DNA from 2 places in the Erwinia sp. E602 genome. Region 2 is predicted to be linked to the other one. Evidence: predicted binding sites of a transcription regulator. Region 2 holds the regulator's gene; the other holds the start of a gene.

Evidence for each region. The regulator ArgR, encoded in region 2, controls arginine synthesis, uptake and breakdown. The targets are predictions, from matches to a motif close to ANTGAATAAAAATACANT.
Region 1: the regulator ArgR is predicted to act here: its motif matches at 8,565-8,582, upstream of argA (amino-acid N-acetyltransferase).

Annotation. Positions count from the first base shown of each region.
Region 1 covers NZ_CP046582.1:935,604-947,167, forward strand. Annotated here, with positions in the region: gene ptrA (pitrilysin) at 1-1,656, shown strand, start outside; gene recB (exodeoxyribonuclease V subunit beta) at 1,653-5,186, shown strand; gene recD (exodeoxyribonuclease V subunit alpha) at 5,189-7,066, shown strand; gene argA (amino-acid N-acetyltransferase) at 7,177-8,550, opposite strand; gene amiC (N-acetylmuramoyl-L-alanine amidase AmiC) at 8,764-10,008, shown strand; tRNA gene GKQ23_RS05650 (tRNA-Met) at 10,120-10,196, opposite strand; tRNA gene GKQ23_RS05655 (tRNA-Met) at 10,235-10,311, opposite strand; tRNA gene GKQ23_RS05660 (tRNA-Met) at 10,376-10,452, opposite strand; gene mltA (murein transglycosylase A) at 10,667-11,564, shown strand, end outside.
Region 2 covers NZ_CP046582.1:472,617-484,180, forward strand. Annotated here, with positions in the region: gene aaeX (p-hydroxybenzoic acid efflux pump operon protein AaeX) at 1-36, shown strand, start outside; gene aaeA (p-hydroxybenzoic acid efflux pump subunit AaeA) at 44-976, shown strand; gene aaeB (p-hydroxybenzoic acid efflux pump subunit AaeB) at 990-2,948, shown strand; gene yhcN (peroxide/acid stress response protein YhcN) at 3,375-3,638, opposite strand; gene yhcN (peroxide/acid stress response protein YhcN) at 3,743-4,012, opposite strand; gene yhcN (peroxide/acid stress response protein YhcN) at 4,118-4,381, opposite strand; gene argR (transcriptional regulator ArgR) at 4,842-5,312, opposite strand; gene mdh (malate dehydrogenase) at 5,739-6,674, shown strand; gene degS (outer membrane-stress sensor serine endopeptidase DegS) at 6,718-7,779, opposite strand; gene degQ (serine endoprotease DegQ) at 7,860-9,233, opposite strand; gene zapG (Z-ring associated protein ZapG) at 9,326-9,727, opposite strand; gene zapE (cell division protein ZapE) at 9,906-11,033, shown strand; gene rplM (50S ribosomal protein L13) at 11,281-11,564, shown strand, end outside.

The DNA of each region.
Region 1 (11,564 bases), 460 kb from region 2:
TACATCGAGTGGCTGGTGGATACCATGCTGCGCGTACCGGTTGAGCACACGCTGGATGCTTCCTATATTGCCGACCGCTACGACCCGCAGGCGATTAAAGCGCGGCTGGACGGCATGACGCCGCAGAACGCACGTATCTGGTATATCAGCCCGCAGGAGCCGCACAACAAAACCGCTTACTTTGTTGACGCCCCTTATCAGGTGGACAAAATCAGCGCGAAGACCTTCAGCCAGTGGCAGGCGGAAAGCGACAAAATCACTTTGTCGCTGCCGGTGCTCAACCCCTACATTCCCGATGATTTCAGCCTGATTAAACCGGCGCACGGCTACGATCGCCCGCAGGAGCTGGTCAACAAGCCGGGGCTGCGGGTGTTCTACATGCCCAGCCAGTACTACGCCGATGAGCCGAAGGCCAGCATCACCCTGTCGCTGCGCAATGAGCAGGCGATGAACAGCGCGCAGAACCAGGTGCTGTTTGCCCTCAATGATTATCTGGCCGGCGTGGCGCTGGATGAACTGAGCTCACAGGCGTCGGTGGGCGGCATCAGCTTCTCGACCGGTGAAAATGACGGGGTGACCTTCAGCGCCAGCGGCTTTACCCAGCGCCTGCCGAAGCTGATGAACCAGCTGATTGCCGGCTACACCCGTTTCACGCCTACCGGGCAGCAGCTGGAGCAGGCTAAATCCTGGTATATCGAGCGGCTGGACGCCGCCGAAAAGGGCAAAGCGTTTGAGCTGGCGATCCAGCCTGCGCAGCTGCTGTCGCGCCTGCCGTACACCCAGCGCAGTGAACGCCGTAAGATTGTGCCAACCGTTACGCTGCAGCAGCTGGCGGACTACCGCAAAATGCTGCTGGAAAAAGCCGCCCCGGAACTGCTGGTGGTGGGCAACATGACCCCGGAAGCGGTCACCACGCTGGCCGATGAGGTGAAAAATCAGCTCAACTGTTCCGGTGAGCGCTGGTGGCACAACAACGAAGTGGTGGTGGACCAGCTTAAGCGGGCCAATCTGGAAAAAGCCGGCAGCAGCACCGACTCCGCGCTGGCGGCAGTCTACGTGCCGACCGGCTATGGCGAGCATCAGAGCATGGCCAGCAGCGCGCTGCTCAGCCAGATTATTCAGCCGTGGTTCTACAACCAGCTGCGCACCGAAGAGCAGCTGGGCTATGCGGTATTCGCCTTCCAGATGCCGGTCGGCCGCCAGTGGGGGATCGGTTTCCTGCTGCAGAGCAACGTCAAACAGCCGGCATACCTGTTAACCCGTTTCCAGGCGTTCTACCCGACGGCGGAAAAACGGCTGCGTGAAATGAAAAAAGAGGACTTCGCCCAGTATCAGGCGGCGATGATCAACGAGCTGAAACAGCGCCCGCAGACGCTGGATGAAGAGGCCGGGCGCTTCAGCAAGGATTTCAGCCGGGAAAATTACCGTTTTGACACCCGTGAGAAGGTGATTGCCCAGGTGCAACAGCTGACGCCTGCCGCTCTGGCCGACTTCTTCCACCAGGCGGTAATCGCCCCGAACGGCCTGGCGCTGCTGTCGCAGATCTCCGGCAGCCATCACGGCAAAGCGGACTACGCGGTGGCACCGGGCTGGACCACCTGGAAAGATCTGTCGACGCTGCAGCAGTCGTTCCCGGTGATTCAGGATAAGCCATGAGCCAGCCCGCCAGCCCGCTGCAACCGTTAAGCCTGCCGCTGCGAGGTGAACGGCTGATTGAAGCCTCTGCAGGCACCGGTAAAACCTTTACCATCGGGCTGCTCTATCTGCGCCTGCTGCTGGGGCTGGGCGGAGACGCGGCGTACGGGCGGCCGCTGACCGTGGAGGAGATTCTGGTGGTGACCTTTACCGAGGCCGCCACCGCCGAACTGCGCGGGCGCATCCGCGCCAATATCCACGAACTGCGCATCGCCTGCGTGCGCGGCGACAGCGCCAACCCGATGCTGCGCGAGCTGATGGCGGGCGTCGCCGATCTGTCGCAGGCGGCGGCAATGCTGCTGGCCGCCGAGCGGCAGATGGATGACGCCGGCATTTTCACCATTCACGGCTTCTGCCAGCGTATGCTTAATCTGAACGCCTTTGAGTCCGGCATGATGTTTGAGCAGCAGCTGATCGAAGATGAAACGCCGCTGCGCCGTCGCGCGGCGGCCGACTTCTGGCGTCGCCACTGCTATCCGCTGCCGCTGCCGGTGGCCGCCGCGGTGCGCGAGCTGTGGTCCGGGCCGGACGCGCTGCTGAAAACGCTGTCGCCATGGCTGAACGGTGAAGCACCGACTCTGCGCTCGGCGCCGCACCCGGATGAAACGCTGGAGCAGCGGCACCAGCAGATTATCAGCCGCATTGCGGCGATCAAGGCGGCGTGGCTGGCGGCGGGCGATCTGCAGGCGCTGATTGAGGCTTCCGGCGTTGACCGGCGCAGCTACAGTAGTAAGCACTTACCTGCGTGGCTGGAAAAAATCACCTTGTGGGCGCAAAGCGATACTCTCGACTATGCGGTGCCGAAAGATCTCGAGCGCTTCGGCCAGCAGATGCTTAGCGACAAGACTAAAAAAGGCGAAGCGCCGCGCCACGCGCTGTTTGCGCAGATCGACGACTTCCTCGCGCAGCCGCGCACGCTGGAAGACCTGCTGATTGCCCGCGCGCTGAGCGACATTCGCCGCATCACCCAGCAGGAAAAACGCCTGCACGCGCAGCTCGGCTTTGACGATCTGCTCGGGCGCTTTGACGCCGCGCTGCAGCAGCCCGCCGGTGAGGCGCTGGCCGCCGCCGTCCGGCAGCGCTATCCGGTGGCGCTGATCGATGAGTTTCAGGACACCGACCCGCAGCAGTACCGCATCTTTCACCGGCTGTACGTTCGCCAGCCGGAGAGCGCGCTGCTGCTGATCGGCGATCCGAAGCAGGCTATCTACGCCTTTCGCGGCGCCGACATCTTTACCTATATGCGCGCCCGCACCGAAGTTAGCGCCCACTACACGCTGCAGACCAACTGGCGATCCTCGCCGGCGATGGTCAGTAGCGTCAATCAGCTGTTTGCGCGCCTGCCACAGCCGTTTCTGTTTAACGAAATCCCGTTTATCGCGGTCAGCGCGGCGGAACCCAATCAGCGGCTGAGCTTCACCGTTGACGGCGTGGAGCAGCCGGCGCTGAAGCTGTGGCTGCAGCCCGGCGAAGGCGTCGGGGTCAGCGACTATCAGCAGGCGATGGCCCGCTGCTGCGCCGCTGAAATCAGCCAGTGGCTGGCGGCGGGCCAGCAGGGGCTGGCGCTGATCGGCAAAACCGGCAGCCAGCAGCCGCTGCGGGCGTCGGATATTACCATTCTGGTGCGCAGCCGTGGCGAAGCCGCGGTGATGCGCGATGCGCTACAGCGGCTGGCGATCCCGTCGGTGTATCTGTCGAACCGCGACAGCGTGTTTACCTCGAACGAAGCGCGTGAGCTGCTGTGGCTGCTGCAGGCGGTGCTGAACCCGGAGCAGGAGCGCACGCTGCGCACCGCGCTGGCCAGCAGCCTGTTTGGTTTCGATGCGCTGACGCTGGACCAGCTGGGCCGCGACGAACGCGCCTGGGATCGGCTGGTGGACGAGTTTGACCACTATCGCCAGCGCTGGCTGAAGCGTGGGGTGCTGCCGATGCTGCGTGAGCTGATGCTGAAGCGGCAGATGGCCGAGAATCTGCTGGCTTCGGAGGGCGGTGAACGCCGGCTGACCGACCTGCTGCACCTCGGCGAGCTGCTGCAGGAGGCGGCGGCCGGGCTCGACAGCGAACACGCGCTGGTACGCTGGCTGGCGCAGCAGCTGGAGCAGCCCGACGGCCAGGTGGCGAATCAGCAGCTGCGGCTGGAGAGCGACCGCCATCTGGTGCAGATTGTTACCATCCATAAATCCAAAGGGCTGCAGTATCCGCTGGTGTGGCTGCCGTTTGTCGCCAACTTCCGCGAGGCCGACAGCGCCGTTTACCATGACCGGCAGACCTTTGCCGCGCTGCTCGACCTGCAGCCGGACGAGGAGAGCGCAGCGCTGGCCGAGCAGGAGCGGCTGGCCGAAGATCTGCGCCTGCTGTACGTGGCGCTGACGCGGTCGGTGTATCACTGCAGCGTCGGGGTGGCCCCGCTGGTAAAGGGAACGCGTAAAAAAGAGGGGGCCAGCGATCTGCACCGCAGCGCGCTGGGCTGGCTGTTACAGCGTGGGGAAGCGGCGGATGCCGCCACGCTGCAGGCGCTGCTGGCGGCGATGCAGTGTGAGCATACCGCGCTGGCTGACGCTGCGGGCAGCGACGCACCGCGCTTCCAGCCGGAAGCTGAAGCGCCGGAAAACCTGCGCTGCCTGCCGCTGCCGCGTGCCTTACGCGACGACTGGCGGGTGACCAGCTACTCCGGCCTGCAGCAGCACGGTGCGGCGCAGACGCTGGATCTGCTGCCGCGGTTTGACGTCGATGCGGTCGGCGAAGCGCAGCCGGAGAGCGCCCGGCAGCTGACGCCGCACAGCTTCCCGCGCGGTGCGGCACCCGGCACTTTCCTGCACGGCCTGTTTGAGGCGATCGACTTCACCGCCCCGCTGGATGACGTCTGGCTGCTGGAGCAGCTGCAGGGCCAGGGGCTGAGCGAGGAGTGGCTGCCGGTGATGCGCGACTGGCTGAGCCGCATTCTGCAGACCCCGTTAAATGAGAGCGGGGTCAGCCTGAATCAGCTGTCGCCGGAAGCCTGCCGCGTTGAGCTGCAGTTCTACCTGCCGATCTCCAGGCTGCTTACCGCCGGCGCGCTCGATGCGCTGGTGCGTCAGGATCCGCTGTCGGCCGGGACGCCGCCGCTGGAGTTTCACCAGGTGCAGGGCATGCTGAAGGGCTTTATCGACCTGGTGTTCTGCTGGCAGGGCAAATACTACCTGCTGGACTACAAATCTAACTGGCTGGGTGAGGACCAGAGCGCCTACACCCAGCCGGCTATGGCCCAGGCGATGCAGTCGCACCGTTACGATCTGCAGTATCAGCTCTATACCCTGGCGCTGCACCGCTACCTGCGCCACCGCCTGCCGGACTATGACTACCGGCAGCACTTTGGCGGGGTGATTTATCTGTTCCTGCGTGGGCTGGACGGCGAAGAGGGCAGCCACGGCATCTTCACCGCCCGCCCTGAGCTGAGCTTTGTTGAGGCGCTGGACCAGCTGTTCCGTGGCGATGAGGAGACGGCACGATGAGCATGGCCGACCTGTTAGATCTGGCCTGCCGCCAGCGCCTGCTGCGCGCGCTGGACGTGCAGTTTGCCCGCATGCTGGCCGACGACAGCCGACCGGCGCTGATGCTGGCGGCGGCGCTGGTCAGTCGCGATGCCGGCGAAGGGCACGTCTGCCTGCCGCTGGCGCAGCTGCGGCCCGCCGCGCTGTTTGACGGGCGGCACCCGCAGCTGGCGCAGGAGTTATGCCTGGCGGCGGGGGAGCCTGCCGACTGGCAGGCGCTGCTGCTGGCCGAGACGGCGGTGGGTGACGGCGGCGATGCCACGCCGCTGGTGCTGCACAACGAACGCCTCTACCTGCACCGTATGTGGCAGAGCGAAGGTGACGTGGCGCGCTTTATCCAGCGCCAGCAGCACTGGGCCGTGGATGAAGCGGCGCTTGGCCGCACGCTGGACCGCTACTTTGGCCGCGAGCCGGGCGACTGGCAGAAAATCGCCGCCGCGGTGGCGCTGACCCGCCAGGTGTCGGTGATCTCCGGCGGGCCGGGCACCGGTAAAACCACCACCGTGGCGCGGGTGCTGGCCAGCCTGATCGAGCTGTCCCCCGCCGGCCTGCGCATTGAGCTGGCCGCGCCGACCGGCAAAGCGGCCGCGCGGCTGACCGAGTCGCTGGGCAAAACCCTGCAGGCGCTGGAACTGGAGCCAGCGGTGCGCCAGCGTTTTCCGGCCGAAGCCACCACCCTGCACCGGCTGCTCGGCGCGCTGCCGGGCAGCCAGCGCATGCGCTACCACGCCGGCAACCGGCTGCACCTTGACGTGCTGGTGGTGGATGAGGCCTCAATGGTTGACCTGCCGATGCTGGCGCACCTGATAGCCGCGCTGCCGCCGCAGGCGCGGGTGATTTTCCTCGGCGACCGCGATCAGCTCGCCTCGGTGGAGGCCGGCGCGGTGCTCGGCGATATCTGCCGCTGCGCCGAACAGGGCTACAGCCCGCAGCGCGCCGCCGAACTGAGCCGTATCACCGGCTGTGAGGTGCAGGGCGTGGAAGACCCTCTCGCCTCGCCGGTGCGCGATATGATCTGCCTGCTGCGCACCAGCTACCGCTTTACCGCCGGCTCGGGGATTGGCCAGCTGGCGCGGGCGGTGAACGCCGGGGATGCCGCCGGGGCGGGCCGGGTGTTCACCGCCGGGCTGAGCGATATCCGCCTGCAGCCTCTGAACGATGCGCAGCACTACCAGCAGCTGCTGGCCGACTGCGTGGCCGGCTATCGCGGCTATCTGCAGCTGCTGGCCGCCGGAGCCGCGCCGGGCGAGGTGCTGGCGGCCTTCTCGCGCTTTCAGCTGCTGTGTGCGCTGCGCGAGGGGCCGTTTGGCGTCTCCGGCCTCAACGAGCGCATTGAGGCGTCGCTGGCGCGCGCCGGGCTGATCCACCGCAACCTGGCGGCCAACGGCCGCTGGTACGTCGGGCGGCCGGTGATGATCGCCCGCAACGATCGTGCGCTGGGGCTGTTTAACGGCGATATCGGCATCGCGATGCGCAACGCGGAACAGGAGCTGAAGGTGTTCTTCCCGCTGCCGGACGGCAGCATCAAGCCGGTACAGCCCAGCCGCCTGCCGCCCAACGAGACGGCTTATGCCATGACCGTGCATAAATCGCAGGGCTCGGAGTTTGAACACACGCTGATGGTACTGCCGGGGCAGATGACGCCGGTACTGACCCGCGAACTGGTCTATACCGCCATCACCCGTGCGAAGCAGCAGCTGACGCTGTACAGCGACGCTGCGGTATTTAACGCGGCGGTGAAGGTGCGCACGCAGCGGCGTAGCGGGCTGGTAGAGCGGCTGAATACGCTGGTGCCGGAAACGATAGCGCTGGCAACTGACGGGCACGATGAATCGGCGTAATGGCTGATGGCTGATAGCTGATGGCGGAGCGTTGAGTGTGTTAGCCGATCAGAAGTCCGCGGCCCGGTATTTACCGGGCCGCGGGTTGCAGGCGTAGTGCTGCGGTGGCGTCAGCTCTGGCGGATATGCTCGCTGTTTTCGCGCAGGTCGACCATCAGCACCTTGGAGCGGCGCTGGTAGTTATACAGCTGCTTTTTGCTTTCCGGCAGCAGTTCGACGTCAACCGGCTTGAAGCCGCGCTCCTGGAACCAGTGGATGCTGCGGGTGGTCAGCACGAACAGCTTTTTCAGCCCCATCTGCCGCGCCTGCAGCGCCACGCGCTCCAGCAGCGCTTCACCGCGCGACGAGCTGCGGTAATCCGGATGCACCGCCACGCAGGCCATCTCGCCGATCTTCTCTTCCGGGAAGGTATAGAGCGCGGCGCAGCCGATGGTCAGGTTATCGCGTTCGATAATGGTGAACTTGTCGATCTCCATCTCCAGCTGTTCCCGCGAGCGGCGCACCAGGATCCCCTGCTGCTCCAGCGGGCGGATCAGCTCCAGAATGCCGCCGATGTCGTTAATGGTGGCGCGGCGGATCTGCTCGGCGCTCTCCATCACGATCTGGGTACCGATACCGTCGCGTGAGAACAGCTCCTGCAGCAGCGAGCCGTCCTCCTGGTAGCTGATCAGATGGCTGCGGCGCACGCCGCTGCGGCAGGCCTTCACCGCGCCGCGCAGGAAGCGCACGGTGCCGGAGTGGTAGTCATCGTCGTTTTCCAGCTCGTCGATGCGCTGCTGCGCCTCGTTAGGGAACAGCTCGGAAACGATCCGCCCTTCGCGGTTGGTGACGCCCTGCTCGGAGCAGAAGCCGATCAGCTTCTCGGCCTTCAGCTTGATCGCCAGCTGGGTGGCCACCTCTTCGGAGGTCAGGTTAAAGCTTTCACCGGTCACCGATACCGCCACCGGCCCCAGCAGCACGATCGCGCCGCTGTCGAGCTGACGGTGGATCGCCTCTTCATCGATGCGACGAATGCGGCCGCTGTGGCAGTAATCGACGCCGTCGTCGACGCCCAGCGGCTGGGCGATGATAAAGTTACCGCTGATCACATTAATATGCGCGCCCTGCAGCGGCGTATTGCTCAGGCTCATCGACAGGCGGGCGGTAATATCCAGCTGCAGCCGGCCGGCGGCCTGCTTGACCAGCTCCAGCGACTGCGCGTCGGTGACGCGGGTATATTTGTGATAAACAGGCTCAAGATGGCGCTCGGAAAGGCTGGCATCGATCTGCGGGCGGGCACCGTAAACCACCACCAGACGGATGCCGAGACTGTGCAGCAGGCCGATATCGTTGACGATGCTGGAGAAGTTCTCATGCTCAATGGCTTCGCCACTCAGCATAATGACAAACGTCTTACCACGGTGGGCGTTAATGTAGGGAACGGTATGACGAAAACCCTGAACCAGCTCGGTACTGCGTTCCTTCACGGCAAACCCTCTTTGCATGATTATTCGGTAAATATGTATTTTTATTCTTTTATGGGGTCGGGTGCAAGCGACATTTTTCCTTAATTATCACCCGTTACCGTGAAACTGTAATGCTAATTTACTGCATTTATTCGCTTTTTCCGGGTGACACCCGGCGGCGCTTTCGCTAAAGTTTTTACAAATTTGTCTCAATTGGCTTTTTATTACGCGTTTTAGCGCATCTGGAGTGGCATGTCTGATTCAACTTTTCTCAGCCGACGACGGCTGTTACAGGGCGCAGGTGCCGGCCTGCTGCTCAGCGTGAGTGGGGTGGGGATGGCCGCAGGCAGCCACGTGGTGGCGATCCGCCTCTGGCCCTCCTCGACCTACTCACGCCTGACCATTGAGTCAGGCAGGCCGTTAAAATACAGGCAGTTTGCGCTCAGCCATCCCGATCGGGTGGTGGTAGATATAGAAGATATTCAGCTTAACCACACGCTAAAGGGCATTGGTAAGTTGGTACGTCAGGACGATCCCTATATTAAAAACGCCCGCGTCGGCCAGTTCGATGCCCGCACCGTGCGGCTGGTGCTGGAACTGAAGCAGAATGTCTCGCCGAAGGTGTTTACCCTTGCCCCGGTGGCCGGGATCAACAACCGCCTGGTGCTGGATCTCTATCCGGCGCAGAACAAACAGAGCGACGATCCGCTGCTGGCACTGCTGGAAAATTACAACAAGGGCGATCTGGAGCGTGACCAGCCGGCCGCCGCGCCGCTGCCGGGCAAAGCCGGGCGCGATCGGCCGATCGTGATCATGATCGACCCCGGGCACGGCGGGGAAGATTCCGGCGCGGTGGGCAAGCATAAAACGCGTGAGAAGGACGTGGTGCTGAAAATTGGCCGGCGGCTGAAGGCGCTGATCGATAAACAGCCCAACATGCGCGCCTATATGACCCGCAACGAAGACGTGTTTATTCCGCTGAAGGTCAGGGTGGCGAAGGCGCGTAAACAGCGCGCCGATCTGTTTATTTCGATCCACGCCGACGCGTTTACCAGCCGTGCCGCGCGCGGCTCTTCGGTGTTTGCGCTCTCGACCAAAGGGGCGACCAGCACCGCCGCCCGCTTCCTCGCGCAGACGCAGAACGAATCAGATCTGATCGGCGGCGTCAGCATGAGCGGCGACCGCTATCTCGACAGCACCATGTTTGATATGGTGCAGAGCCTGACCATCAACGACAGCCTGAAGTTTGGTAAAGAGGTGCTGTCACGGATGGGCCATATTAACCATCTGCACAAGCGCTCGGTGGATCAGGCCGGCTTTGCGGTGCTGAAGGCGCCGGATATTCCGTCAATTCTGGTGGAAACCGCGTTTATCAGTAACGTGGAAGAGGAGCGTAAGCTGCGCACCTCGCGCTTTCAGCAGCAGGTGGCGGAGTCAATTCTGGCCGGGATTAAGGCGTACTTTGCTAACGGCGCATCGCTCAGCCCGCACCGGTAACGGTTTCAGGGGTATTTGCAGAGGATTACAGGGGAGAAGCGGACGATGTTCCGCTTGTTCAACGGTTTTACAAACGCCAGAAACAAAAAAACACCCATCAGGGTGTTAAATTGGTTGCGGGAGCCGGATTCGAACCGACGACCTTCGGGTTATGAGCCCGACGAGCTACCAGGCTGCTCCATCCCGCGTCCGTAAACGCTTTTTACTACTGACCACTGCGGCAAATTGGTTGCGGGAGCCGGATTTGAACCGACGACCTTCGGGTTATGAGCCCGACGAGCTACCAGGCTGCTCCATCCCGCGTCCGCGTGGTTTGTCGCTTCCATCACGACACTATCTTTTACTGCTTCACCAGACTGCGGTGAATTGGTTGCGGGAGCCGGATTTGAACCGACGACCTTCGGGTTATGAGCCCGACGAGCTACCAGGCTGCTCCATCCCGCGTCCGTGGATGCGCACTATACGCCTGATGAGTTTTCTTGCAACCCCTTTCTGCAGATAAGTGGCTAAAATCATCCTGATGACGCATTTTTTAAGCGAGGCGCTGGATTGTTGCACAAATGCCGTCGCGCAGCGGTGGCGCACGTTTTATTCTCAGGGCGGCTTTGCTATCTTCGCAGCAGATTTCGCTTATTTCCGGTTAAGGGTAGATAAAGGTATGAAAGGACGTTGGGCTAAAGTTTTACTGACCGGTTCGCTGCTGGCGCTGCTGGCGGCATGTTCCTCTAAACCCACCGACCGTGGGCAGCAGTATAAGGATGGCAAGCTGGAGCAGCCGCTGGGCCTGGTCAATCAGCCTAACGCGAAAGGCCGCCCGGTGAACGGCAAAGACTATGCCGACCAGGTACAACAGGTCCGCAGCAGCTCATCCGGTCTCTACTCTCGCCAGGTAAGCACCTTCAGCGCGGTGCAGAGCTGGCTGATGGCCGGCGGCGATACCCGCCAGCTGCGGGAGTTCGGTCTGAATGCCTACCAGATGGAAGGGGCTGACAACTACGGCAACGTGCAGTTTACCGGCTATTATACGCCGGTGCTGCAGGCGCGTTACACCCGCCAGGGTGAGTTCCAGTATCCGCTCTACCGCATGCCGCCGCGTCCGCGTGGCAAGCAGCTGCCGAGCCGCGCGCAGATTTACAGCGGTGCGCTGGGTGACCGCTATATTGCCGGCTACAGCAATTCGCTGATGGATAACTTTATTATGGACGTGCAGGGCAGCGGGTATGTGGACTTCGGCGACGGCCGGCCGCTGACCTTCTTCGGCTACGGCGGCAAGAACGGCCACGCCTATCGCAGCATCGGTAAGGTGCTGATCGATCGTGGCGAAGTGAAGCGTGAAGATATGTCGATGCAGGCGATCCGCGAGTGGGGCCTGAAGCACAGCGAAGCGGAGGTGCGCGAGCTGCTGGAGCAGAACCCGTCGTTCGTGTTCTTTAAGCCGGAGAACTTTGCGCCGGTGCGCGGGGCCAGCGCGGTGCCGCTGATTGCCAAAGCGTCGGTGGCCTCTGACCGGTCACTGATCCCGGCGGGGACCACGCTGCTGGCGGAGATCCCGCTGC
Region 2 (11,564 bases):
TGCCTGTTTTATCTTGTCTCCCGTTTGTTCGTCTGAGGTCATTGTGAAAGCGCTAACAAGAAAAATATCCCGTTTCGCCATTACGCTGCTGCTGGTGGTGGTGGCCGTCGTGCTGATTTTCCGCGTCTGGGTGTTCTACACCGAATCCCCGTGGACGCGTGATGCCAAATTCTCCGCTGACGTGGTGGCGATTGCCCCGGACGTCAGTGGCCTGATCACCGATGTGCGCGTGCGCGACAACCAGCTGGTGCAGAAAGACCAGGTGCTGTTCACCATCGACCAGCCGCGTTATCAGAAGGCGCTGGAAGAGGCTGAAGCCGATGTTGCCTACTACCAGGCGCTGCTGAGTGAAAAACGCCGCGAAGCGTCGCGCCGTAACCAGCTCGGCACCTCGGCGATGTCGCGTGAGGCGATTGACCAGGCGAACAGCGATTTCCAGACCACCGAGCACCAGCTGGCCAAAGCGGTAGCCACCCGCGATCTGGCGAAGCTCGATCTGGAGCGCACGGTGATCAAAGCGCCGTCGGCGGGCTGGGTAACCAACCTCAACGTCTATACCGGCGAGTTCATTACCCGCGGGTCGACGTCGGTGGCGCTGGTAAAACAGGGCTCGTTCTACGTGCTGGCGTACCTGGAAGAGACCAAGCTTGACGGTATCCGTCCCGGCTATCGCGTTGAGATCACCCCGCTGGGCAGCAACCAGCTGCTGCGCGGCACGGTGGACAGCGTTGCCGCCGGGGTGACCAACAGCAGCAGCACCGTTGACAGCAAAGGCATGGCCACCATTGACTCGAACCTCGAGTGGGTGCGCCTGGCGCAGCGCGTGCCGGTGCGGATCCACCTCGATCGGCAGCCGGGGAATCTGTTCCCTTCCGGCACCACGGCCACCGTGGTGGTAACCGGGCCCGCCGACCGTAAAGCCGAGCCGCTGTCGCCGTTTATGCAGCTGATGCATCGCCTGCGCGAGTTTGGCTGAGGCCGGGGGCACCATGCAGTGGTATCGTCTGCGTTTTCCGATCAAGCTTACCTTCGCCATCGTGATGGCGCTGTTTGTCGGCTTTGAATTCAATCTTGAAACCCCGCGCTGGGCGGTGATGACCGCCGCTATCGTGGCGGGCGGCACCGGCTTTGCCGCCGGTGGCGATCCCTTCTCCGGCGCGCTGCGCCACCGCGGCATGCTGCGCATTATCGGCACCTTTATCGGCTGTATCGCCGCGCTGACCATTATGATTGCCACCATTCGTGCCCCGGCGTTAATGCTGATGCTGTGCTGCCTGTGGGCCGGAGTGTGCGTGTGGATCTCTTCGCTGATCAAGGTGGAGAACTCCTATGCGCTGGGGCTGGCCGGCTATACGGCGCTGATTATTGTGGTCAGCGTAGATGCCAACGGCTCACTGTTGCTGGCACCGCAGTTTGCCGTTGAGCGCTGTAGCGAGATCATCATCGGCATCGTCTGCGCCATTCTCGCCGACCTGCTGTTTTCGCCGCGCTCGATCAAGCTGGATATTGACCGCGAAGCGGAGTCGCTGCTGGTGGATCACTACCAGCTAATGCAGCTGTGCGTAGCGCACGGCGATAAAGACGAGGTGGACAAAGCCTGGGCCGGGCTGGTGCGGCGCACCACCGCGCTGAAGGGCATGCGTACGCATCTGATGATGGAGTCCGGGCGCTGGCACAAGGTGGAGCGGCGGATGACGGTGATGAACAGCCTGTCGCTGACGCTGATTACCCAAGCCTGCGAAACCTTCCTGATCCAGAACTCGCGGCCGGAATACGTGCCGCCGCAGTTTCAGCTGTTCTTTGAAAAGCCGGTCACCAGCGTGGCTGACGTGCATAAGCGGATGAAGATCCTGCGCCGGGTGATTACCGTCAGCGGCAGCAGAAATACCCCGGCCACGCTGACCAGCTGGGTCGGCGCCGCCAGCCGTTATCTGCTGCTGCTGAAGGGGATCCAGACCAACAGCCGCATCAGCCGCATTGAGGAAGAGGTGCTGGACGCCGAACCGGTGGTGAAGATGCGTTCGGCGGAAAGCCGTCACGCGCTGCTTAACGGCGTGCGTACCTTTGTTGCCACCGGGGTGGGATCGCTGTTCTGGCTGTGGACCGGCTGGACCTCGGGCAGCGGGGCAATGGTGATGCTGGCGGTGATCACCGCGCTGGCGATGCGTATGCCGAACCCGGTGATGATGGCGAAAGATTTTGTCTACGGCATGATCGTGGCGATCCCGCTGGGATCGCTCTACTACATGGTGATCATGCCGGCCACCCAGCAGAGCCTGCTGCTGCTGCTGATCGCGCTGGGGGTGATGGCGTTTATCGCCGGGCTGCTGATCCAGCGCCGGCAGATCGGCACGCTGGGTGCACTGGTCGGCACCATCAACATCCTGACGCTGGATAATCCGATGAAATTTGAGGTCAGCGTGTTTATGGACGGCGCGCTGGGCCAGGCGATTGGTGCGATAGTGGCGCTGCTGGTGCTGCTGCTGATCCGCGACAGCTCGAAGGCCCGGGTGGCCCGTACCCTGCTGAACCGCTTTATGTACGCGGCGGTGGCGGCGATGACGACCAACACCGCGCGACGCAAAGAGAACCATCTGCCCGCGCTCTATCAGCAACTGTTTATGCTGCTGAATCTCTATCCCGGTGATATCGATAAGTTCCGCCTCGCACTGACGCTGATCATCGGTCATCAGCGGCTGCGCGATGCGGAGATCCCGATCAATGCCGATCTGTCGGCGTTTCATAAGCAAATGCGTCACACGGCGGACCGGGTGATCTCCGCCAGCAGCGACACCAAACGTCGCCACTACTTTACCCGGCTGCTGTCAGAGTTCGATATCTATCAGCAGAAGCTGGTCGAATATCAGGCTCCGCTCAGCGTCACCGAACCGGTCGCCCGGCTGGCGGCGATGCTGAAGAAATACCAGAACACCCTAATCAAGATTTAAATCCCACCGGCAGCTCACGCTGCCGGCTTTCCTTCCTGGCATGGCGTCTTCTCTCTGCTACCTGGCTGAAATCCCCCATCATCGCGGCTGAAAGCTGCCGGCTTACCTGATCGAAGTGGCTGGGATCAGAGCAGGAGCAGGCAATCTGTCGCGAGGCCCACGGGGGTTACGCCTGACTTAGCACACAGGGGAAGCGGCGCGACGGCAGGCATGTGGTCGTAACAGGCGTTGTCAGAGATCGGGCGCGTAGCTGAGGGAGGAAGGATAATGTCAGGGGAAGACGCCGTGGGGCTTGCAGACAAAAGCGCAGCGGGAACAAACGCTGCGCTTTGATGATTGGGGACGGCGGGCCAAAAAGGGCCCCGACAAGCGGGGCCAAAGGGTTCGTCTTAGTGGGCCATCGTTCGACGGCCCGGTGACGAGGAATTACTTATACAGCTCGGCAGTGACGTGGTAGTTGTCCTGCAGGCGTGCTTCAATCACACGGAAAGCAGAAGCGCCCTGTTTGTCCGCCTTCTCAGACAGCTGCTGACGGATATCGGTCGGTACGCCGTTGACGCCGCTAACGGTAATGGTGCCCGCAGATTGCAGATTCTGTACCTGCTCGCTGGTAACCAGCTGCGCGGCAGACGCGCCGAAAGCAACGGTAGAGAGCAGGCCGAGCACGGCGATGGTTGTTTTGATTTTCATTGTTCATTTCCTCAATAAGCTCAATGTTCAACAACCTGCGGGATTTCACATCTTAACCAGGTCGTCGATGTCACGGTCGGGCACGGAGGTGCCCGCGTCATTATTTATTTGTACAGTTCAGCGGTGGCGTGATAGTTGCCGTTGTTATAGGCCTCAATCACCCGGTAGGCGCTGGCACCCTGCTGGTCCGCTTTTTCCGACAGCTGCTGACGGATATCGGTCGGTGCGCCGTCAATACCGCTAACGCTTACGGTGCCAACCGGCTGCAGGTTCTGGCTGGCAACCTGTTCGCTGGTGACCAGGCTGGCCGCGCTGGCACCGAAGGAGAGAACAGAAGCAAGACCTAATGCAGCAATGGTAAAGGTAGTTTTCATAATAGTGACTCCATAAAAGGGTGATGCGATAACCGAAAGGGCTAAAAAGCGTTTATTATTCTTGGGGTTATCGTACTGATTTTGTTGATGATCGTTTGGCCGGGCTTATTTATACAGTTCGGCGGTGGCGTGCCAGTTGCCGTTGTTGTAGGCCTCTACCACGCGGTAGGCGCTGGCGCCTTGCGCATCGGCTTTGGTGTTCAGCGCCTGACGGATATCCATCGGTGAGCCGCCCACGCCGCTGACGCTAATCACGCCAACAGACTGCAGATTTTTTGCCTGATCGGTGTTAACCGATTCTGCGGCAAAAGCACCGAATGACAGGGCAGAAAGCAGGCCAAAGGTGGCAACAGTAGTTTTAACGTTCATGATATTTTTCCTCGTCAATTTTATTATCTTTGCTTGTTAGTGTGATTTGCATCACGGAAACAAGTATAGATCTAATAACGCGAAATATTAATAGCATGCTAATAATTTTTTGTTGGGGTTATTGGTTTCGGATAGGTTTTTTTATAACCGGTTGTTATAAGCAATGCCTTAAATTTAACCACCATCAAAAAAATATGATAAAAATCAAACTGATATGTCAAATTAACTATTTGTGCTGTTATTTGTGGTAGATCACATTACTACTGGCGTGATTGTGAACCGTCAGAACGCATCAGGCAGGAAAAAACCAGCGTATTGTGCTGTTTTAAGGGGAAGGGGAAAGACGAAAAACAGTCAGAGCCGCGGTGGCGCGGCTCTGACTGATAAGACCGGGGTTAACGGCCCGAAGTCACGTGCCGTGGCCTGATACTGGCTGTGACGAGCGACAACGCGCTAAGGCTTACAGCTCCTGCTCAAACAGCACCAGCACCGCGTCGTGCAGCTGTTTCACCGTAAAGCTGCGCGCAGGCGTGATAAAGATGGTGTCATCACCGGCGATAGTGCCGAGGATACCCTCCGCTTTGCCCAGCGAATCCAGCAGGCGGGCGATCAGCTGCGCCGCGCCGGGGCTGGTATGGATCACCACCAGCGCATCGTTATAGTCGATGTCCAGCACCAGGTTTTTCAGCGGGCTGGTGGTGGTCGGCACGCCCAGCTCCGCCGGCAGGCAGTAGACCATCTCCATTTTGGCGTTGCGGGTGCGTACCGCGCCGAACTTGGTCAGCATCCGCGACACTTTCGACTGATTGATGTTCTCAAAGCCATCGTGCTGCAGTGCGCTGACGATCTCGCCCTGCGAGCTGAATTTTTCTTCTTTCAGTAAGGCCTTGAACGCCTTGATCAGTTCTTCTTGTTTTGACGGATTACGCATAGGTTACCGATAAAAGTGAGTTATTAAGGGATACCCGCAGCGGGATATTAAATTATTATGCAATTAAATGAATTTTTATGCAAACAGGAAGTGACAAAATCTGTCTGCAGACCGGCCGGGGAGCGCAGTCTAACAAAGTTTGGAACGAAAAAGTATTTGCCTGCCTTGAATTGATGTGACTAAAAAGTAAACATTTTGTTAGTGTTTAAATTGAAGTTGTTCCGATAAGTGCTATAGGTGTAAGGTAGCGCCGATTTTTTCCGTCTGCCGTTCTCACCGCGCAAAATTCCGTGATTCACGAGCGGCTAGCGCTTTTTCACTGTAAAGCACGCATAGCTCTCGTCATTTTCCTGCCAGATAAAATAAGGTCACAGGCAGACGGATTCTACGGCACTCAACAGATGCACTTATAATAAGGAGTTTAGGATGAAAGTTGCTGTTCTTGGTGCAGCAGGCGGTATCGGCCAGGCGCTGGCCCTCCTGCTTAAAACCCAGCTTCCGGCTGGATCAGAACTCTCCCTGTACGATATTGCGCCGGTGACCCCCGGCGTGGCGGTTGACCTCAGCCACATTCCCACCGCGGTGAGCATCGTTGGCTTCAGTGGTGAAGATGCCACGCCAGCGCTGGAAGGTGCCGATGTGGTGCTGATTTCTGCCGGCGTGGCGCGTAAGCCGGGCATGGACCGCTCTGATCTGTTTAACGTTAACGCCGGTATCGTGCGTAACCTGGTCGAGCAGGTGGCCTCCACCAGCCCGAAAGCCCTGATTGGTATTATCACCAACCCGGTGAACACCACCGTGGCGATTGCCGCCGAGGTGCTGAAAAAAGCCGGCGTTTACGATAAGAATCGCCTGTTTGGCGTCACCACGCTGGATATCATCCGCTCCAGTACCTTTGTGGCAGCGCTGAAAGGTAAGGATCCGCACCAGCTGAACGTGCCGGTGGTGGGCGGTCACTCGGGCGTGACCATTCTGCCACTTCTGTCGCAGATCCCGGGCGTCAGCTTCTCCGAGCAGGAAGCGGCCAGCCTGACCAAACGTATTCAGAACGCCGGTACCGAGGTAGTGGAAGCGAAAGCGGGCGGCGGTTCGGCTACCCTGTCGATGGGGCAGGCGGCGGCGAAATTTGGCCTGTCTCTGGTGCGCGCGCTGCAGGGTGAAGCCAACGTGGTAGAGTGTGCCTACGTTGAAGGCGATGGCGAACATGCGCGTTTCTTCTCACAGCCGCTGCTGTTAGGTAAAAACGGCGTTGAGAAACGCCTGCCGATCGGTGCGCTCAGCGCCTTTGAACAGCAGTCGCTGGAAGGGATGCTGGAAACCCTGAAGCAGGATATTGCCCAGGGCGAAGCGTTCGTTAAGTAATTCTGCACGGCCAGCCCCACCGTCCGGTGGGGCAACCCTCAGATCAACTGGCCGGGGTGCCGCTGTCCTGCTGCGGATACTCCTGAACGGTAACCGGTAGCGTCATTTCACGTTCGTTACGAATCACCGTGATTTTAATCACCGTGCCCGGCCTGATCTCCGCTACCTGATCCATCGTCTCCAGCGCCGACATCGCCGGCTGGCCGTTGACGTGGGTAATCACATCATTGACCTGCATCCCCGCCAGCGCAGCCGGGCTACCGGGATAGACCTCTTTAATCTGAATGCCCTGAGTATGTTCCAGCCCGGATACCTGATCCGGCAGGCGACGCTCTTCACCATTAATGCCGATCCAGCCGCGGATCACCCGACCGTCACGGATCAGCTTTTCCATAATTTTGCTGGCCAGCCGGGTTGGGATGGCAAAACCGAGCCCTTCCGGCGTTTCGCCGTTGCTGCTTTTATCAAAGGTGAGGGTGTTGATGCCCATCAGCTCGCCCAGCGAGTTAATCAACGCACCGCCCGAGTTGCCGCGGTTGATTGACGCGTCGGTCTGCAGGAAATCCTGATGACGTGACGGGCTTAACCCCACGCGGCCGGTGGCACCGATGATGCCCTGGGTCACGGTCTGGCCAATGTTATAGGGGTTGCCAATCGCCATCACCAGGTCACCAATATGCGCCACCCGCTGCGGATTAATCGGGATCACAGGCAGGTTGGGGGCGCTGATCTTCAGCACCGCCAGGTCGGTCAGCTGGTCAGAACCGACCAGCATCGCCACCAGGCTGCGGCCATCCTGCAGGCGTACCACGATCTGGCTGGCGTCGTTGATCACGTGACGGTTGGTCAGAATATAGCCGCGCGGATCCATAATCACCCCGGACCCCAGCACATCGTTGCCGCTGCTGACGTTACGGCTGTAAACGTAGACCACCGCCGGCGCGGCGCGGCGTACCGCGGCGTTATAGCTGACGGGCTGCTCGTCGGCGCTGTCAACCTGCGGCGTCAGCAGGTTGCCGCCCACGCGCAGGGCGGGCACGGCGACCAGCAGGGCAGCGGCGACAATCAGGCCAAAGATCACGGAACGCAAAAGTTTAGGAAACATGGTTTTAAGCGGTGAATGAATGAACGAAGGGCAGAATAGCATGACTGAGGCGGGCACAGTAGCGGTGCCCGCCGGGGACGTTAACGCAACAGCAGATAAATACTCTCATTGCCGCGGATGACGTTCAGCGCCAGCAGCGCCGGTTTGCTCTCCAGCACCTTACGCAGCTCGGCGATGTTCTGCACCGGCGAGCGGTTGACGCCAACGATCACATCATCCTTCTGCAGGCCGAACTGGGCCGCCGGGGTAGATTTTTCAACGTTATCAACGTGAACGCCTTTGCTGCCATCTTTGGCTGCGCCGTCGCTCAGCGTGGCACCCTGCAGCGCCGGGGTTAGCGGCGCGCTGGTGGCGGTGCTGCTGTTATCCAGCTTAACGCCGACGGTAAGCGGCTTACCTTCGCGCAGCAGGGTGACCTGCACCTCCTGGCCCGGCGGCGTGGTACCAATTTTCACCCGCAGTTCGGCAAAGCTGTTAATCGCTTTGTCGTTTACCCGGGTAATGATGTCACCGGCCTTGATACCGGCTTTCGCCGCGGCCGACTGCGGCAGCACTTCGTTGACGAAGGCCCCGCGCTGCACGTCAACGTTAAACGCCTTCGCCATATCGGCGGTCATCTCGGTGCCTTTAATACCCAACTGACCACGCTTCACCTCGCCAAACTCAATCAGCTGCTGCGCGAGGTTGATCGCCATATTGGACGGGATAGCAAAGCCGATGCCGATATTGCCGCCGGAAGAGGCGAGGATCGCGGTATTCAATCCGATCAGCTCGCCGTTCAGGTTGACCAGCGCGCCGCCGGAGTTCCCCTGGTTGATCGCCGCATCGGTCTGGATAAAGTTCTCCAGCCCTTCGAGGTTCAGGCCGCTGCGCCCCAGCGCGGAAACGATGCCGGAGGTGGCCGTCTGGCCGAGGCCGAAGGGGTTACCGATGGCGACGGCAAAATCGCCCACTTTCAGCTGGTCTGAATCGGCGATTTTCACCTGGGTCAGCTTGCTGGCACCCTCCAGCTGGATCAGCGCCACGTCGGTCTGTTCATCGCGGCCAATCAGTTTGGCATCGAACTCGCGTCCGTCACTCAGCTGCACGCGGATTTTTTCCGCCCCGTCCACCACGTGGTTATTGGTCAGCACGTAGCCTTTTTCGGCGTTAATGATCACCCCGGAGGCCAGCCCTTCAAACGGCTGCTTTTGCTCCTCGCCGGGTTCCGCGCCGGGCGCACCCTGGCCGAAGAAACGCTTCAACTGCTCCGGGATCTGCTGCTCTTTATTTTCACTGCCTTCAACATGCACGCTGACTACGGCAGGCAGAACCTGCTCCAGCATCGGTGCCAGGCTGGGCAGCGCCTCGCCCTGAACCTGAGAGGGAAGCGATGCCTGCACAACGGGGATGGAAGCCAGGCTGATACCCATACTCAGGGCTAATGCGCTGAACATAAATGATGTTTTTTTCATCGTGACGACGCTCTCGCTAGCAGGTGCTGAAAGTTCTGCCGGTACAGGCAGGTGGCAGGCAGAGAGGCGCGGTGCGCCCCTCTCAGTGTGGCTTATTTCGTGCTGGTACGCTCACCACGCAGCAGGCCGGTGGCGCTGTCAGGATAGTCGCGCGGCATCTGCACCGGCGCCTGATCGTTATCGGCTTCTGCTTCGGTCAGCTGCCAGGCAAACGGGTTCTTCTCACCCGGCAGGTTTGGCAGCAGATCGTTCGATCCTTTGGCCATATGCTGATACAGCTGGCGGTAATCGCGCGCCATATTGTCCAGCAGTTCGGCGCTGTGCGCGAAGTGGCTGGTCAGCTCTTCACGATAGTCTGACAGCTCGGCTTTGCTCTTTTCCAGCTCATACTGCAGGCTGCGTTGCTCACGCAGTTTGCGGTTACCAAAACGCATTGCCACCGCGCCGATGATAATTCCAACCACTAAGCCAATAAGCGCGTATTCCCACGTCATAAATTACTCCCATTTTCTCTTCGTTGTTTCACAGGGCCTTCACCATCAATACTAACCACTATAACCGCTAATGTTATCGAAGTGGAATCCTGCCGCTGCTTCGCTTAGTGTAGAGCGACTTTTTTTTCGACGATCGGCGGCCGTGTTCAGGCCTTTTTTCAGGGAATGTGACCAAACTATGCAAACGATGTCCCCGCTGGCGCGCTATGAGCAGGCGCTGGCAAACGGTGAGTACCAGCCTGATGAGGTACAGCGTGCCGCCATGACCCGTCTGAACGGGATCTGGCAGGCGTTGAGCCAGCAAACCCCGTCGGCGGTGAGCCAGGGCGGTGGCCTTTTGGGCAGGCTGAATAAGTTGCTGGGTAAAGGCAAGCCCGAGGTGCAACAGCCGGTGCGGGGCCTGTATATGTGGGGCGGCGTCGGGCGTGGCAAGACCTGGCTGATGGACAGCTTTTTTCAGTCAATTCCTGGTGAGCGCAAGCAGCGGCTGCACTTTCACCGCTTTATGCTGCGGGTGCATGAAGAGCTGACCCAGCTGCAGGGGCACAGCGATCCGCTGCAAATTGTTGCCGATCGTTTCAAAGCCGAAACCGACCTGCTGTGCTTCGATGAATTTTTTGTGTCAGACATCACCGACGCAATGCTGCTGGGCACGCTGATGGAGGCGCTGTTCAGCCGCGGCATCACCCTGGTGGCCACTTCCAACATCCCGCCGGACGATCTCTACCGCAACGGCCTGCAGCGCGCACGCTTTATGCCGGCGATTGCGATGATTAAACAGCACTGTGAAGTGATGAACGTCGATGCGGGCATCGATTACCGCCTGCGTACCCTGACCTCGGCCCATCTGTGGATGACGCCACTGGGCGCAGAGACCAGCAAAGAGATGGAGAGGATGTTCGTCGCGCTGGCCGGTAAGCCGCGGGTTGAGCACGAGCCGCTGACCATCAACCACCGTCAGCTGCCGACGCTGGGCGTGGCGGAAGGGGTGCTGGCGATGAATTTCCTCGCCCTGTGTGGGGAAGGGCGCAGCCAGCACGACTATATTGAGCTTTCCCGCCGTTTTCACAGCGTATTGCTGTATGATGTGCCGGTGATGATTTACAAGACCGAAGACCAGGCACGGCGCTTTCTGGCGCTGGTGGATGAATTTTACGAGCGTCACGTAAAATTGGTGGTTTCGGCGGAAGCATCGCTGTACGAAATTTATCAGGGCACGCGGCTGAAGTTTGAATACCAGCGCTGCGTCTCCCGTCTGCAGGAGATGCAGAGCGAAGAGTATTTGCGCCTGCCGCATCTGCCCTGAAACGTGAATCCGGACCGCAGCAGAACAGGAATTTTATCGCAAAAAACGTTCGATTTTTGCGGATGACTTCTCTATACTCTTGCGACCCCACGTTACTGCAAAGGTTTTTTTCCCAAAACTCTTTGTGCTCTGGTAACTCTATCCGAAGGGGTGGGCTTGCTGGACAAGATGGTCGTGTGAGCTCCAACCGTTTATTCAAGCGTTTGGGATTTCACCAACGTGTAACTTAATTTGGGTAAGCTTTTAGATGAAAACTTTTACAGCTAAGCCAGAAACCGTCCAACGTGACTGGTATGTTGTTGACGCAACAGGCAAAACCTTAGGTCGTTTAGCGACTGAACTGGCTCGTCGTCTGCGCGGTAAGCACAAAGCGGAATACACTCCGCACGTCGATACTGGTGATTATATCATCGTCCTGAACGCAGAAAAAGTTGCCGTAACCGGTAACAAGCGTACTGACAAGATTTATTACCATCACACCGGCTTCGTCGGTGGTATCAAGCAAGCGACCTTCGAAGAGATGATTGCTCG